DNA from 3 places in the Gordonia sp. CPCC 205333 genome. Region 3 is predicted to be linked to each of the others. Evidence: riboswitches for the same ligand, from Rfam matches in the RefSeq annotation. Region 3 holds a riboswitch; each other region holds the start of a gene.
The links. Region 3 has a riboswitch for cobalamin ahead of AAFP29_RS04220 (ABC transporter substrate-binding protein). Riboswitches for the same ligand answer to the same signal wherever they lie in the genome.

Region 1: linked by a shared signal. The riboswitch ahead of AAFP29_RS15155 (CbtB domain-containing protein) and the one ahead of AAFP29_RS04220 (ABC transporter substrate-binding protein) in region 3 are both predicted to bind cobalamin.
Region 2: linked by a shared signal. The riboswitch ahead of metE (5-methyltetrahydropteroyltriglutamate--homocysteine S-methyltransferase) and the one ahead of AAFP29_RS04220 (ABC transporter substrate-binding protein) in region 3 are both predicted to bind cobalamin.

What each region holds. Positions count from the first base shown of each region.
Region 1 covers NZ_JBCLVI010000004.1:138,506-142,619, reverse strand. Annotated here, with positions in the region: gene AAFP29_RS15165 (ATP-dependent helicase) at 1-1,065, opposite strand, end outside; gene AAFP29_RS15160 (hypothetical protein) at 1,320-1,502, opposite strand; cobalamin riboswitch at 2,025-2,159, shown strand; gene AAFP29_RS15155 (CbtB domain-containing protein) at 2,192-2,416, shown strand; gene AAFP29_RS15150 (CbtA family protein) at 2,466-3,278, shown strand; gene AAFP29_RS15145 (histidine phosphatase family protein) at 3,541-4,032, shown strand; gene AAFP29_RS15140 (acyl-CoA dehydrogenase family protein) at 4,104-4,114, shown strand, end outside.
Region 2 covers NZ_JBCLVI010000004.1:120,179-124,292, reverse strand. Annotated here, with positions in the region: gene metE (5-methyltetrahydropteroyltriglutamate--homocysteine S-methyltransferase) at 1-1,757, opposite strand, end outside; cobalamin riboswitch at 1,897-2,089, opposite strand; gene AAFP29_RS15090 (hypothetical protein) at 2,229-2,561, opposite strand; gene AAFP29_RS15085 (acetyl/propionyl/methylcrotonyl-CoA carboxylase subunit alpha) at 2,745-4,114, opposite strand, start outside.
Region 3 covers NZ_JBCLVI010000001.1:878,717-882,830, forward strand. Annotated here, with positions in the region: gene AAFP29_RS04205 (acyl-CoA dehydrogenase family protein) at 1-849, shown strand, start outside; gene AAFP29_RS04210 (enoyl-CoA hydratase family protein) at 860-1,654, shown strand; gene AAFP29_RS04215 (TetR/AcrR family transcriptional regulator) at 1,655-2,260, shown strand; cobalamin riboswitch at 2,320-2,497, shown strand; gene AAFP29_RS04220 (ABC transporter substrate-binding protein) at 2,555-3,586, shown strand; gene AAFP29_RS04225 (FecCD family ABC transporter permease) at 3,583-4,114, shown strand, end outside.

The sequences.
Region 1 (4,114 bases), on a different contig from region 3:
CCCGTGGTGGGCACGGGCGAGGACCGCCGCCGCGCCGGCGGAACTGCCACTACCCATCACGTAGGCGGGGGAGCCACCGGGAACCTGTGCATTGGTTGGCTTCTCCGCTGGAGCGAGGCCGCTCCGTTCGGCATGAATCTCGTTGAGTCGCGCGGTGAGCCGTTCGGCGAGGCGTCGCGAATTCGCGAATACGATGGTCGACCGATTGGCCTCGATCTCGTCCACGATCGACTCTTCGACATAGGGCCACAACGATCCCGCGGTGGGCGACATCGCTTCGTCGAGGTCGGCGTCGTCGCGTTGCGGAATATTTGCCATGTCGGGGACGGGTACGTCGACGCGAAGGTCGAAGGTCTTCGATGCCGGTGGTTTGACGACTGTGCACGGGCGCGCGCCGGACAGGAAGTCGGCGACTACCTGCGGCGGCCGCACTGTTGCGGAAAGGCCGATTCGCTGCGCTGGCGCGTCGAGGAGGCAGTCGAGACGTTCGAGCGAAAGGGCAAGGTGGGTGCCGCGTTTGGTCCCGGCGACCGCATGTACTTCGTCGACAATGATGGTGTCCACCGCGGTCAATGATTCTCGCGCCGACGACGTGAGCATCAGGAATAGTGACTCCGGCGTGGTGATGAGGATGTCGGGTGGTGAAGTGACGAGTTTGCGGCGATCAGCGGCCGGTGTGTCACCTGAGCGCAGCCCGACCGTGATGTCGGGCGGCGGAAGTTCGAGCTCCGCACAGGCGCGGGCGATTCCGGCCAATGGGGCACGCAGGTTGCGCTCAACGTCGACGGCGAGCGCTTTGAGCGGGGAGATATAAAGGACCCGGGTTTTGCGTTTGGCGGTCGTCGGGGGCGTCGATGACAGCCGGTCGAGAGCCCAGAGGAAAGCCGAGAGGGTTTTGCCCGAGCCGGTTGGTGCGATGACCAGGGTGTTGTCGCCATTGGCGATGGCATTCCACGCGCCGGTCTGTGCCTTGGTCGGCGCGTCGAACGCACCGGTGAACCACCGACGGGTTGCCGGTGAGAATCGGTTCAGGACGGGGTGCGGCACGAGTCCATCTTTCCTCATTGGTCTGACAACCGAAGTTGGCGCGGACGATATGCCCCGAGAGCGGCGCAGGCGTCTATATGCCGTCTTACTTCGAAAGGGGACATATCTTCGGCGGCTACGGAACCAAGTCGACGAGCCGGACGTCTAACCCGCTTATGGAGCGCAGTGGAGTTTTCACCATCCAGGAGCTGCGGGACCTGGGCCACACTGAGCGCAGTATCCGCAACGAGGTCAATGTCGGGAACATGACTGCCGAACGTCTCGGTTGGTATTCATGTCCGGCCGCCGATACCGATGTGGTGGGCCGCGAAGGTCAAATCGATCTCACGGCCGCCATGGGTGACGATCTGCCAAGGATACGGCCGACCGATTCCCACGCTCACCGCCGTCGATTCGATTCCGCACGCATTGAACTGCGCTGCGCGCTGTGTGAGCAACGAGTATTGGATTGCCATGTGCGACAGCGTCTTACACAACACCAGCTGGACCGTCCCGGATCTACAGGCGCAGATGGGGACGGTGCCACAGAAACTCATCGCATTGATGCGGAGGTGCGATGCGGCAGCTGAATCCGGCAGTGAGTCACTCGCGCGAATACGTCTGAAGCGAGCGGGTTACAAAGTTCACGTACAGCCGAGAATTTCACGCGGGCGAAAACGTGGCGATCTTCGAATCGGACGCTTGCTGTTGGAGATCGACAGCGAAGGCTCGCACGCTGGGGACGCGCGTCGCCGCGATATTCGCCGCGACCGCAAAACGCTCGGCAAGGGGTGGATCACGATGCGGATCGACTATCGAGAGGTGCTGGAGTGCTGGATGATGTGCTGGCCGACATCGCCGAAGTGACGATGGCGCAGAAACATCGGATCCGTACGCGCAGTCAGCATCCGCTTCCGATTGACTGAACTGCCACGCGGATAAGTCCCGAGAATGACATGGGACGTCCATATGCCGTCTGACTTCGTGACGGGACATATCTCCGCAGCTGCATCCGTTGTAGAGTCATCACAGCCAGTCGACGCGGGGAACCCGGTGAGAATCCGAGACGGTCGCGCCACTGTGAGCAAGCGAATGCTGCGAGTCAGACACCTGCACTGGCTATGAGTCACAACTGAATCGGACGCGCAATCCGGAAGGACATCCCATGACCTCCACAGCGAAAGCTGTATCCAAACCCCGCTCGCTCGCGGTACCGAATCTGTCGGTCGTCAGCGCGGCGTTGCTGCTCACCGCGACGGTGCTGATCGCAGCGCTCGTCTACTACTTCCTCGGCTACGACCAGGGCGCGGTTTCGGTGTTCGGTTCGGACACACACGTACACGAGTTCGTGCATGATGCCCGCCACTTCAACGGCTTCCCCTGCCACTAGACGAGCAGGAGACAACAGAATCATGGCTGAAACAGCACCCGGCGCTTCGATCGCCGGGAAGTTCGTTGGCGCAGGTCTCATCTCGGGACTTATCGCTGGAATCGTCGCTTTCATTTTCGCGCGAATATTCATCGAGCCCCAGGTCGCGAAGGCGATCGATTATGAAGAGGGTCGCTCACACGCGGAGGAGATGCTCTCCGGTGAGCACGGGCACGAGCATGAAGTCTTCACGCGGGCAGTGCAGGAGAATATCGGTGCCGGAATCGGGACCGTCGGTTTCGCGCTGGCGATGGGAGCATTCTTTGCCGTCGCATTCACGATCCTGTGGGCGTACGTTGGCCGGCGGTATCCGGCGGCCGATCCTCGATGGGTCAGTGCGGCCCTGACAGTGATCGGATTCGTCGCGGTGGTTGGCGTTCCATTCTTCGTTTACCCGCCGAATCCACCCGCCGTCGGCAACGACGACACCATCGGCTCCCGATCAGGTTCGTACCTGACACTCACCTTGATCTCGGTCGCCGCGGTAATTCTGGCGACAATCGCCGCACTTTGGCTCCGGCCTCGGATCGGCGGTTTGCTCGGAGCGGTGACCGCGACGATCGGCTATTTGGTGGTCATCACGATCTCGGCGGCACTGCTGCCCAAGTTTGACGAGATTCCGACACCGGTGACGAACGATGCCGGGCAGATCATCTATCCCGGATTTCCGGGTGATGTGATCGGATTGTTCCGCACCTACACGATCGCCAACCAGGTGATTCTGTGGACTGTTCTCGGTGTGGTGTTCGCATTGGTGCTCGGTTGGCTGTCGCGTCGCTCCGACGACCGGGTCGAGGTGGCAGCGGAGTCTGCTTCGGTTTAGTTGGTCGAGTTGCGAGTTTGTCTTGCCGGGTCTCGATACACCTGGCTCGGCTGGCGCCTCGCCAGGCACTCGACCATCGGTGGGGATTGCCAGGCATTCGACCATCGGCTGGCGCCTCGCCAGGCATTCGACTATCGGTGGGGATTGCCAGGCACTCGACCATCGGCTGGCGCCTCGCCAGGCATTCGACCATCGGCTGGCGCCTCGCCAGGCACTCGACTATCGGTGGGGATCGCCAGGCACTCGACCATCAGTTGGAAGCATGACCATGCAGATCATTACCGCGGGGCGGACCGCACCTAACAAACTCGTGCGATTCGGCGGTGCTGATAGGCCGCTCGACGAACGCGGTCGCCGTGATGTCGCGGCACTGCGGACATCGAGCGGCATTCTTGTCGGGCCTATCCGTTGCGGACCGGAAGCGGTCGCGGTCCAAACCGCCGCGCTATTGGGGTGTGCGCCCGTCCTCGACGAGGCTCTGAGGGCGCTCGACGTCGGGCGGTGGGACGGGCTAACTCCGGAGGACGTACCTACCGATGAGTTGCGGCAGTGGTTCGGCGATCCGACGTCGGCCCCACATGGCGGCGAGAGCGTCGAGGTGTTCGTGGCGCGGATCTCCAAGTGGCGCGAGCGGGCCGACGCGGGCACCGTAGTCGTCGCGAAGTCAGTGGCCCAAGCGCTGCTCTGCCGGGACGTCGGCGACTTCTTCTCGACCGAACTGAGGCCGGCCACAATCTATGGCGAGGGCCGCTAGAGACATCCGGCATGTTCTGTGTCACAGTGGTTGGTAACTGAGCTAGAACATGTTTCACCCGAGGAGTCTGAATGTTCGAGTG
Region 2 (4,114 bases), on a different contig from region 3:
TCACGAATCGCGAGGGCGATCTGGAAGGCCGAAGCCGAACGCGGCTGATCGTCGCGAACAAACGACCATGCGAGGATCGTGACCGGACCGGTGAGCATGCCCTTCACCGGTTTGTCGGTGAGCGACTGCGCGTAGGTGATCCAATCAACGGTCATCGGAGCGGTCCGCACCACGTCGCCGAATAGGATCGGCGGGCGAACGCAGCGCGAACCGTACGACTGCACCCACGCATTTTGCGTCGACAGGAATCCGTCGAGCTGTTCGGCGAAGTACTGCACCATGTCGTTACGCTCAGGCTCGCCGTGTACGAGAACGTCGAGACCGATCTTCTCTTGCAGCGCAACTACATCGGCGATCTCCTGCCGCATATGCGTCAGGTACTGCGCGTCGTCGATCTTTCCCGCGCGCAGGTCGGCGCGAGCCTTGCGGATCTCGCCGGTCTGCGGGTAGGAACCGATAGTCGTGGTCGGCAGCGGCGGCAGGTTCAGTCGTGCCTGCTGTGCGATCGCGCGATCGTCGGCGTTGGTTCTCGAGATGTCGGCGTCGGTGATCGCCGAAAGTCGTTCGCGTACCGCGGTATTGTTCAGACGCGGGTCGTCGGTGCGGGTCGCCAACGCGGCGGCCGACGCCGCGAACTTCTCCGCGACCGCCTCGCGCCCCTTATTCAATGCAGTTGCGAGAGTGGCGACTTCGTCGAACTTCTCATCGGCGAAAGCGAGCCAGCCGCGAAGATTCTGATCGATGCCGTCTTCGGCGGCCAATGCATAGGGGACATGCAGGGTGGAGCATGAAGTCGACACGGCGAGAGATCCGACCGATCCCAGAATGGTGCCCAGGGTGGCCAGGGCGGCATCGAGATCGGTTCGCCAGACGTTGCGCCCGTTGACGATTCCGGCGACCACATGCTTGCGAGTGAGAGCCGGGACCGCCGCGATCGACTCGGCGGAGCCACGTACGAGATCCACTGCGATGCCCTCGACCGGAGTAGCGGCCAATGCGGCAAGCGAAGCGCCGGCATCGCCGAAGTAGGTGGCTACCAAGATCTTTGGCCGTGCGGTCAGCTCACCCAGGCGCTGATACACCGAGCCGGCGAGTTCGGGGAGTCCCGCTGCTATGTCGGTCACGAGGACGGGCTCATCGAGCTGTACCCAGGTGGCGCCCGCGTCGGCGAGAGTGGCAAGCAGTTCGGCGTAGACGCCGACCAGCTCGTCGAGCCGGGAGAGGGGAGCGGCACCGTCGTCGGCGGCTTTAGCGAGTGCCAGGAAGGTGATCGGTCCGATCACCACGGGCCGGGCCGTCGCACCCTGCGCGGTTGCTTCGGCCAACTCTGCGAGCACCTTCTCCGGGTGCAGCGAGAAGCTGGTGTCGGAGCCTATTTCGGGGACAAGGTAATGGTAATTGGTGTCGAACCACTTCGTCATCTCCATCGGAGTGAGCTCGGCGTTCCCACGCGCGGCGGCGAAGTAGCGATCGAGTTCGTCGGCGATGCCGGCGTAGCGCGAGGGAACAGCGCCGAGGAGTACGGCGGTGTCGAGCATCTGGTCGTAATACGAGAAGGTGTTGACCGGGATCGAGTCCAGGCCGGCGGCGATCAGATCGGTGGTGGTGTCGCGACGGATGGTCGCGGCAACATCGTGCAAAGCGGCGGCGTCGATACGCCCGGCCCAATATGACTCGGTGGCCCGCTTGAGTTCGCGGTTCCGGCCAATCCTGGCCGTGCCGGTGACGGTGGTGGTGAACGTCTGTGGATCAGACATGAAATGTGCTCCTGCGAGGTATGCGGATGGATCACCGCCCATCGCAGGAGAGTCGGACTGGCCCCGTGTGGGGCTCGATGCGCCCCAGAACTGCCGGTTCGACGTCGCCCTATCCACGAGGCGGTGAGCCACCGGGCACGGCGTGCCCGGTACAACCGGCAGGTATTCGGACTCATCGACATGCACTCTGTGCGCCTACTGGCCGTCGCTTCCCAGGCTATGCCCAGTGCATTTGACGGCGGTCGTTTCGATTAACCGCTGCGGGACAGTTCCGGAATTACACCGGATTCCCTCTTGTGCTGGTGCGGGGCACCAGCTTTCGATGTCCGACGCCGGATCAGGGGCTCCTTATGCCCGGCGAGGAACAAACCGATTGCGGCTTCAGCATATATTGCCGGTGAGGTCCCTGGAACTATCCCCCTCAGCGGAGCAGATGGCGATATAGCGTCTGCGGCGGAGACGGGGACAGTTTCAGTCCAGTGGGATACCCAACGCGCCTTCTACGAACCGGGTGATCACCGGTATGGCGTCGTCGAGGGTGTGCCGCTGGCCTGGCCGTGCGTATCCGGAAAGGCTCGCAGGGTCAGCGGCGACGACTATCAACGACATCAATTCGCCCGTGGTCGGTTCACAGACGGCCCAGGTGAATCGGTCATCGTCGATCCAGCCGGCGGCCGCGGAGACGACGAAACCGGCCGGATCAGCTATCCCGAGCTCGGTGAGTGCGGGAACGTCGGTGACTCGGTTGTCGTCGCGCAGGGCGCGTAGATACCAAGTCCCGGCGTTGATCTCGACCGGTTCCATCGTTGTGGGAGTTGACCTTTCGGGTTGCGTGGTCTCGATACACCGTCGGGCTCGCGGGCTCGCTCGGCGGTACTCGACCGGCGTGGCGGGTTGCGTGGTCTCGATACACCCGGCTCGGCTAACGCCTCGCCGGGCACTCGACCATCCAGGGCGGCGACTTGACCGGCGTGGTGGGTTGCGGCCCTACTTGATCTCCAGCAGAACTGTGCCCTGGGTGACCGCGGCACCCGCCTCGGTGGCGAGTCCGGTCACCACACCGGCCTTATGCGCGTTGACCGGGTTCTCCATCTTCATCGCCTCCAGGACGACGACCAGATCACCTTCGGCGACCTCCTGGCCCTCCTCGACCGCGACCTTCACGACGGTGCCCTGCATTGGTGCTGCGACGGAGTCACCGGACGCCGCGGAACCCGCGCCCTTCTTCCGAGTGCGTGCTTTCGGTTTCTTGCGGACAACGCCATTGGTCGAACCACCGCCGCCGCCGAGCGCGAGATCGCCGGGCAGCGAAACCTCGACGCGGCGGCCACCGACCTCGACGACGACCTTCTGGCGTGGCGCACTATCTTCGTCATCGATTGCCTCGCCACCGGCGTATGGCTCGATCGGGTTCTCCCAATCGGTCTCGATCCACTTGGTGTAGACATCGAACTTCTCACCGTCGCCGATGAACGCCGGGTTCTCGACGATGTGGCGATGGAACGGGATGACGGTCGCGAGGCCCTCGACCTCGAATTCGCGAAGCGCGCGAGACGCGCGCTGCAACGCCTGCTCGCGGTTCTCGCCGGTGACGATCAGTTTGGCCAGCATCGAGTCGAACTGACCGCCGATGACATCTCCCTGGCGCACACCGGAATCGACGCGCACGCCGGGCCCGGTGGGCTCACGGTAGACGGAGATCGGACCGGGAGCCGGCAGGAAGCCACGCCCAGCATCCTCGCCGTTGATGCGGAATTCGAAGGAGTGACCGCGCGGGGTCGGATCCTCGGTGAGCGTCAGCTTGTGGCCCTCGGCGATGCGGAACTGCTGGCGTACGAGGTCGATGCCCGCGGTCTCCTCGGTGACCGGGTGCTCGACCTGCAGGCGTGTGTTGACCTCGAGGAAGGAAACGGTGTCGCCCTGGACGAGGTATTCGACGGTGCCCGCGCCGTAGTAGCCCGCTTCCTTACAGATGGCTTTGGCTGAATTGTGGATGCGCGAGCGCTGGTCGTCGGTGAGGAACGGTGCGGGAGCTTCTTCGACGAGCTTCTGGAAGCGACGCTGTAACGAGCAGTCGCGGGTGCCGGCGACGATGACGTTGCCATGTTGATCGGCGATGACCTGAGCTTCGACGTGGCGCGCTTTGTCGAGGTACTGCTCGACAAAGCATTCCCCGCGGCCGAAAGCAGCGACAGCCTCACGGGTCGCCGACTCGAAAAGCTCGGGGATTTCTTCGATGGTGTGCGCGACCTTCATGCCACGACCACCGCCACCGAAGGCGGCCTTGATCGCGATCGGGACGCCGTATTGTTTGGCGAATTCGACGATCTCGCCGGCGTTGGCGACGGGATCTTTGG
Region 3 (4,114 bases):
GAGCAAAAGCAGTCGTGGCTACCGGGGCTCGCCGACGGCACCAGAACGATGGCGTTCGGTATCACCGAACCCGATGCCGGCTCGAACTCGCATAAGATCACCACCACCGCTCGACGTGACGGGTCGGATTGGATCCTCAACGGACGCAAGGTGTACATCTCGGGCGTCGACCAGGCAGACGCCGTCCTCATTGTCGGCCGGACCGAAGACTCGAAAACCGGCAAGCTCAAGCCGGCGCTTTTCATAGTGCCGACGGACGCGCCCAATTTCGAATACACCCAAATCGAGATGGAACTGGTCAACCCGGAGAAGCAGTTCCAGTTGTTCCTCGACGATGTGCGGCTACCCGCCAATGCCCTCGTCGGTTCGGAGGATGCGGCACTATCGCAGCTCTTCGCGGGGCTGAACCCCGAACGCATCATGGCGGCGGCCTCCGCGATCGGCATGGGTCGCTACGCACTCGACAAGGGAATCGCCTACGTATCGGAGCGGACAGTCTGGAAGGTACCGATCGGCGGGCATCAAGCCATCGCACATCCATTCGCGCAAGGCAAGATTCAGTTGGAAATGGCCAAGCTGATGATGCAGAAGGCAGCGTCACTCTACGACGCGGGGGACGATTGGGGTGCGGCCGAGCCGGCCAATATGGCCAAATACGCGGCCGCGGAGGCGGCCGTCGCGCTGGTCGATCATGCTGTTCATTCGTTGGGCGGCAATGGGTTGACTACCGAATACGGTCTTGCTCCGATGCTGAGCTTGGCGCGAATCGCGCGAGTGGCACCGGTCAGCCGCGAGATGATCCTCAACTTCGTGTCGCAGACCAGCCTCGGCCTGCCCAAGTCGTACTGAGGTACCGATCATGGCTGAACAACTCGTCCACGCCTCGGTCGAGACCGGCGTAGCGACCATCACGCTCGACTCGCCGACGAACCGGAATGCGCTGAGTGCGACGCTCGTCGGACAACTCGCCGCGGCATTGGAAAGTGCGCGCGACGACGAACAGGTCCGGGCGGTGAAGCTGACGCATACCGGCGGAACCTTCTGCGCCGGAGCGGATCTGGGGGAAGCGTTGAAACGCGGGCTATCGCCCGAACAGGCGACGGCCGAGGGGACGTCGGCGATGAGCGCCCTCATGCGGACGATCCTCACATTGCCCAAGCCGGTCCTGGTGGTGGTCGACGGTCATGTGCGTGCCGGTGGATTCGGCATTCTCGGTGCGGCCGACATCGTGCTGGCCGGCCCGGCGTCGACTTTCGCACTGACCGAAGTACGGCTGGGATTGGCCCCGGCTATGATTTCGGTCGTGTTGCTGCCCAAGATGTCCGCGCGTTCGGCCGGTCGGTACTTCCTCACCGGAGAGATGTTCGATCAGCGGGCCGCCGAACGTATCGGCCTCATCACCGTCGCGGCGGATTCGGCCGAAGAGCTAGCGGCACGTACAGATTCGATCCTGGACGGAATCCGCAAGGCATCGCCACAGGGGCTGGCCGCGTCGAAGTCGCTGACCACCGCCGATATCCTCACCGATTACGACACACGAGCGGCGGCGCGGGCCGAACAATCCGCGGGATTGTTCGCCAGTGTTGAAGCACGCGAGGGTATGACCGCGTTCTTCGCCAAACGCAAACCGAGCTGGGATGTCAGTGGTGAGTAGATGACGTCGGTGCGTGAACCGCAGCAAGATCGCTCGCGAGCGACCCGCGAGCGGTTGCTGGGGTCCACTATCGAGATGTTGGCGGCGAATGGCTGGGCGGCCACTACCGTCGCCGCAGTCGCCGAATCGGCTGGGGTTTCTCGCGGTGCGGCACAACATCATTTCCCCACCCGCGAGTCGCTGATCACCGCGACCCTGGACGCGATGTTCGAGCAATTGACGGTCAGCATCGCAGAACCGATGGCGCACTTGCCATCGGGTGCCGAACGCATCGACGCGGTGGTCGGCCGTGCGGTCGAGATCTACACCGGGGTGCCGTTCAAGGCGGCATTGCAGGTGTGGGCGGCAGCGGCTTCCGATGCTGTTCTGCGCGAGCAGATCTTGCCCCGGGAGGAGAAGTTCGCCCGTGCCGCGCATCGCATTACCGTCGCCGGGCTGGATCCGACCGGCGACAATCCGAACGCGCATCGACTGGCGCAGGTGACACTTGACCTCGCCCGTGGACTGGGCCTGGCCGACACGTTGTCGGATGACTCGCGTCGCCGAGCGCAGGTGGTGGCGACCTGGTGTGCGCAGTTGAAGCTGGGTCTGGGGCTGGGACTGTAGAGAGTGCGGCGGACGCGCGGTGATCGACGGCTCCGGCGCGAGAGTGCCGCATCCCCGCTGGTAGAGTCAGGCACGCCAGCCAACCCGTGGGGTAGGGAACCCGGCGCGAATCCGGGACTGACGCGCAGCGGTATGGGTGAGGGCGTGCACTTGTGAGCCACTGGACTTGAGGTCCGGGAAGGCGTGTACGCCCGGCGAACCCGAGTCCGAAGACCTGCTGGCGCTCTCGGCCAGCACGGCCGCAGAGGTACATCGCGGGCTTCGCGTGCCAAGTCCCGGCCTCGAAGGAATACCGTGTTTCGTCGTCGAATGACGTTGGCCTATTTGCTGTCCGCGGTCGCGACACTGTCGATCGCCGCCTGTGGCGCAGAGACTGTGGATGATCCGGCCGCAAGCGAGGCGTCGGGGTACCCGATCACCGTTGCCAACTGCGGACGGGACGTCACCGTCAGATCCGCACCGCAGCGCATCGCGTCGCTCAATCAGTCCTCGACCGAGATTCTGCTGTCGCTGGGACTGGCCGATCGAATCGCTGGCACGTCCACCTGGACCGATCCGGTGCTGCCAACGCTTGCCGCAGCCAATTCCAAGATCAACCGGATATCGGATAACTGGCCGTCGTTGGAGGCTGTGCTGAATGTCGAGCCTGACTTCGTCACGAGTTCGTTCACCTCAACCATCGGGCCGGCCGGAACGGTGACCACTCCAGAGCGTTTGCGCGGCTTCGGAATCGAGTCCTACACCTCGCCGTCGGATTGTGACGACAAGATCGCCGACGATGGCGATGGCAGTCGGAGCAAAGCGCTCACTCTGGATATCGTCTACCGCGAGATCACCGAACTGGCGAGGCTCACCGGTGTGCCGGCTGCCGGGGTGAAACTCATCGCTTCGCTGAAAGAGCGTGCTGCTAACGCCTCCAGCACCAAGGCCGCGGGGCAATCCGCATTGTTCTGGTTCGCGAATTCCGAGTCGCCGTATATGGCCGGATGCTGCGGTGCCCCGGGGATCATCGCCAACGCGGTTGGTCTACGCAACGTTTTCGAAGACACCAAACAGGAATGGCCGCAAATCAATTGGGAGGAAGTCGCTAGCCGTAACCCCGACGTGCTGGTACTCGGTGACCTGACCCGGCGTGATCAATCAGCGGAGTCGGCCGAAACGAAGATAAAGTTTCTCGAGTCCCATCCGGTCACGAAGCAGATGGATGCGGTACGCAACAAGCGCTACATCATCGTGACCGGTGCTGAACTCAATCCTTCGCTACGGACCGTGTACGGCATCGAGAATGTCGCGGCGGGGCTGTCGCGCCTCGGCCTCAGGCGGTGAGCCTGGTCCTCGCTCGGCGGATGCCGTCGGTGCTGGCATTCTGGACTATTGGGATCGCGACACTCGTGTTGTCGATGGCCGTAGCGGTGACGATCGGTTCGTCGTCGGTTGGGGCGCGGGATGTGTGGCAATTGGTCTGGGCCGAAATCAGCGGTGGTAGAACCACTCTCGGACCGATTCAACGAGGCATAGTCTGGGACCTGCGGCTCCCCCGGTCGTTGCTCGCAGCGGTATGCGGTGCGGGGCTCGCGCTGTGCGGCGCGGTATTGCAATCATTGCTGCGCAATCCGCTGGCCGATCCGTTCGTGCTCGGTGTGTCCTCTGGTGCATCTACCGGCGCGGTGAGTGTTGTCGTCCTCGGGATCGGCGTTGGAGCGGTCGGTATGGCTGGCGGCGCGTTCATCGGTGCGATGGCGGCGTTCGGTTTGGTTCTGTTGCTCGTCAGGCTGACGGGCACGGGGGCCGCGGATACCGTGATCCTCGCCGGAGTGGCTGCTACCCAGTTGTTTTCAGCGTTCACCTCGTTCA